One region of the Arthrobacter sp. G119Y2 genome, then DNA from elsewhere that is predicted to be linked to it. Evidence: riboswitches for the same ligand, from Rfam matches in the RefSeq annotation. Region 1 holds a riboswitch; the other holds the start of a gene.

Region 1 (2,197 bases):
TCGTCAATGGGCTTGCGCCGGAAGAGGGAGGTGGAGGACGAGCTTTCTGCCGTGGCCATGGAAGGCTCCGATCGTCGCTGCCGGTTTACCTGAGGTGTGCCGGAGTTCGTTTTCACTCCGGCATCCAGAGCAGTATCGTCCCGCCTGAACTCCTTGGAAAGCCCTGGCGGCAAAAAGCCGGCCTTGGCACGCCCCGCCGGCAAAGGCCGCCCCTAGAAGCCGCTAGTGCCCGCTTTCCTGATCCTGTGCGGAGGCGCTGCGGTTGGAGCTGTCCCGTCCCTCACCGGATGGCGAATCCACGAACTTCAGTCCGACCACACAGCCGATGATTCCCGTCAGGAAAAGGATCTTCAGCAGCCCGGGCTGTTCATTGCCGAAGATCATGGCATAGGCCACGGTCAGAACCGCACCCAGGCCCGTCCAGACTGCGTAGGCAGTGGAGATGGGAATGAAGTTCATGGCGTACGAAAGACCCACCATGGAAAGGGCCCCGGCGGCAAGGAAGATCAGGGACGGAAGGAGAACGGTAAAGCCTGCCGAGGCGTCGAGGGCGGTTGCCCAGACGGCTTCCAGGACGGCGCTGAGGAGAAGGATGATCCACGGCATGCTTAGCCCACCAACTTTAGGCCGACAACGCAGCCCACCACGCCGAGCAGCAGCAGGACCTTAATGACCGTGGCTTTCTCGCCGCCGAACACCATCGCGTAGGCGGCGGTCAGAACGGCCCCGATACCCACCCACACGGCATAAGCGGTGCCCACAGGTATGGACTGCATGGCAACGGCAAGGCCGGCCATGCTCAGGACAATCCCCGCCGCGAAGATGACCGTGGGCCAGAGACGCCGGAAGTTCTCCGATTTGCCGAGCGCTGTTGCCCAGACCGCCTCCAGCATGCCGGAGAAAACAAGGATGACCCATGCCATGACACATTCCTTTGGCCAGTCTTGTCGCTGTCCGGGTACTGAACCGTCGTCCGGAGACCGGGATCCGGTCTTGATCTCCTACGGTAGCAAATCCGGAACGGGCCTGCCGGTGCCGCTGACTGCCGGTGCTTGTGCCCGTGCCGTCTGCCGGCGGGCGCATCAGCAGTTCAACGGCTCAGCGATCAAGCGGATCAGGCCTGCTGCCTCCGGCTCTCGGCGATGCCCCGTGGCCGCAGAGGTGACCGCAGGCGCAGCCGTGAAGGCAACCGCAGCCGCAGGTTTCCCTGCCGTGCCAGGATGAGGCCGATGACGGCGGCAGCCAGTGCGGGGACCGCCCCGGCGACGAAAATAGCGCCCTGCGGTTCGAGAACTTCGGCCAGCCAGCCGGTGAGTGGTCCGCCGACTGCCTGTCCGCCAATCAGAACCATGATGTACAGGCTCATGACCCGCCCGCGGATGACTACCGCCGTCGTCGACTGCACGAGCTGATTGGCGCTCGTAATGAACTGCATGGAACAGAATCCGGCCACGATCATGACCGCGCCGAAGACCGGAAGGGACGGCGAAAAGGCGGACGCAGCCAGAGCGATGGCGAAGGTGGCCGCGCTGACGATGACGGTCCGAAGCCGCAGCGTCCGGCGCCGCGTCGACGCCACCGCACCGGCCAACGCTCCGGTGGCCACCAGGGTATTCAGGAGTCCGAAGCCGTTGGCGCCGCTGTGGAAGACCTCGTCCGCGAAAGCCGCCATCAGAACAGGGGTACTCAGGGCAAAGACCGATACGAAGGCGCACATGGCCATCGGCCAGAACACGGTGGGCGTGGTGCGGGCATACCGCGCTCCTTCCCGGAGCATCCCCTTGGTGCGGGGCGCGGGTTCGGTCCGGAAAAGCTGATCGGTGCGAAGCCGTCCGAGCATGAACACCGTGAAGCTGCAGGCGGCTGCGTTGATGGCGAAGGCCCACCCTCCGCCGACGGCGCCGATCATGACGCCGGCCACTGCCGGCCCCACCATGGCGCCGAGCTGGAAGACCGAGGAGCTCACACTCAGGGCGTTGCGCAGGTGCTTAGGCCCCACCATTTCATGGACGAAAACCTGCCGTGCCGGCTGGTCAATCACGGTCACCATGCCCAGCGCCAGCGCCACAAGGTAGACATGCCACACCTGAACCGCGCCGGTCAGCGCAAGCACCGCAAGGGCAAGGGCCAGGACGGCGGCGGCAGACTGGCTCACCATCAGCAGGATCCGCTTGGAATGCCGGTCAGCGATGATTCC
Region 2 (2,197 bases), on a different contig from region 1:
CGCCCCGGCTGCTGCCGGCGGTGGCGCCGAGGGTTATGGCGCGGGACAGGTAGAAAATACCAAGAATGAGCAGGATGTTGGAGACGAGGTCCAGTCCATTAGCCCAGGGGGAATGTTCCGCCGCCCACAGATACACCTCGTTGATGTTGGTGGTCAGCGACGCCGCGATGACCACCGCAGCCTTCAGCATGGAGTTGTCCCGGCGGGCACGGGCGCGGAGGGAAAGGGTCAGGACCAGCAACCACATGAAGGTCGCCACGAGCAGGCTCATCATTCGAAGTATGCCTCGTATCTGAAAATCTCTTGGGTGGATTCCCGGATTGCGGCCGCCAGGAGGTCGGCCAGATGTTCGGCAGTTGCTTCCAGATCGGACCGGAAATCGCCCCGGGCCAGGGCTTTGGCAACCACCTCGCCCGATAATTCCTGAAAAATCTTTATGCCCTGCCAGGTGGCACCTTCGTATTCATCGTGACGAAGGATCATGTGTGAAAGTTCGTGGAGAATCATCTGCTGCCGGTGCAGCATTCCCCTGGTGACCGAGTGGTAAACCACGTCCACCTGTTCCCGCGGAATCCAGAGGCCGCAGATTTTCTTTCCGGTGAGCTTTTCACTCTCAACTATCACTATTCTGCGTCCGCGGAGTTCTTCAACGTGCCGAATCAGCGATTCAAGGGTGATGCGCTCGGGCAATCGGAGACGGTCAAAAGCGTCTTTGGCGGTTTGGCGCAGCTGCTCATCCATGGGAATCCTCAATGTACCTGATTCCCCTCACCGGGCTAGTTCGGAACATGTTCCGATCATGTATTATGAAACGACCGGCCCGCGGCCGGGCATTGCGAAAGTTGGGGGACTTGCGAGAGTTTTCGCAGCTATGCCCGGCACGGGCCGGTTTCATTTCTCGGTGAATTGATCAGCCGTACTCACGGCTGCGGGGCTGGTTGTCCTGTCTCAGTACAGCTAGTGGCTGAGTTTCAGTCCCACGACCCCGCCGACGATCATCATGAGGAACACGACCTTCAGCAAGGATGACGCCTCAGCACCGGTCACCATTGCATAAACAACGGTCAACGCTGCGCCAATTCCCACCCAGACCGCATAGGCCGTGCCGGTGGGCAGGTCCCTCATCGCATACGCAAGGCCGGCCATGCTGGCCAGCAGCGACGGGATGAACACCAAGGTCGGTCCGACTTTGCTGAAGCCGTCGGATTTGCCCAGGGCAGTTGCCCAAACAGCTTCCAGCACACCGGATATGACAAGAATGATCCATGACATGGGAATCTCCAATGGGCCGTCTTGTCGCACACCGGGTACGGCACCCATCGTCCGGGAGGCTCACTGTGATAGCGAGGCTCTGCCTTAAAGCTCTCACGCCGCACGGCCCGGGTCGAATTTGGTGAGGTATCTGACCGTGGCTACGCTGATCGGACAGCGGGGAACGAGCAGCAGGGAACCGAAGCAGACAAGGCTGGTGAGTGCAGTGGTGGCAGCAGGCCGTACATCAGGTGCCGCCTCAGCTACCCCGCGCGCCGTTTTATCGCTCCTCGGTTTATCCGCCGTCATTGCCGGGCTCCTCACCATGCATATCTGGGTGGGCGGATTTGGAGCCCCTTCCCACCACGGGACTGTGGCGGTGGGCAGCACAGCAGCCGGACCTGCCGCGGCATCTCCGGGAACCGGGCACCTTCCGGCACCGGCCGCCCTCATCGGCGCCGCAGCCGCGGATCATGACTCCATGCCCGGCTGCGCAGGCAGCTGCGCCGACGAAGCGGCCTTCGGCATGTGCATGCTCGCACTGGTCATCATGGGTGCATTCGCACTGCGCACTCCTTCAGGGTGCGCGCCTGCCTTCTCGCTGGCCAACAGGGGTCCCCCCACACTGCCCCGGGCGTTCCGCCCGGCCCCGTGCCCTTCACTCACTCAGCTCTGCATCAGCCGCACGTAAAATCCGCGTCCTTTGGACAGCGCACAGCAGCCAATGCACCCACAACCTGAGTATTGAAGGATTTATCCAATGAAACGCCATACATCCCAGCCCCCGCATGCCTTGTCCGCGCTCGCCCTCGCCGCCGCCCTGGTTCTGGCCGGATGCGGACAAAGCGGTACCGGTGACGCAGCCTCCGGATCAGCGGACTCCAGCGCAGCGGAGACCGCTGCTCCGGATTCCGCTGCCGCAAACCATAATGATGCCGACACGATT

What was found. A riboswitch is a leader RNA that binds a small molecule or an ion and turns the genes downstream of it on or off. The one in region 1 is predicted to bind guanidine.
Region 2: linked by a shared signal. The riboswitch ahead of WKB88_RS03780 (DMT family transporter) and the one ahead of WKB88_RS09455 (DMT family transporter) in region 1 are both predicted to bind guanidine.

The regions. Positions count from the first base shown of each region.
Region 1 covers NZ_JBBPFS010000004.1:43,257-45,453, reverse strand. The annotation lists gene WKB88_RS09465 (amino acid permease) at 1-59, opposite strand, end outside; gene WKB88_RS09460 (DMT family transporter) at 223-606, opposite strand; gene WKB88_RS09455 (DMT family transporter) at 609-923, opposite strand; guanidine-III (ykkC-III) riboswitch at 934-998, opposite strand; gene WKB88_RS09450 (MFS transporter) at 1,115-2,197, opposite strand, start outside.
Region 2 covers NZ_JBBPFS010000002.1:20,273-22,469, reverse strand. The annotation lists gene WKB88_RS03790 (hypothetical protein) at 1-271, opposite strand, end outside; gene WKB88_RS03785 (hypothetical protein) at 271-741, opposite strand; gene WKB88_RS03780 (DMT family transporter) at 958-1,272, opposite strand; guanidine-III (ykkC-III) riboswitch at 1,283-1,353, opposite strand; gene WKB88_RS03775 (hypothetical protein) at 1,409-1,942, shown strand; gene WKB88_RS03770 (DUF305 domain-containing protein) at 2,012-2,197, shown strand, end outside.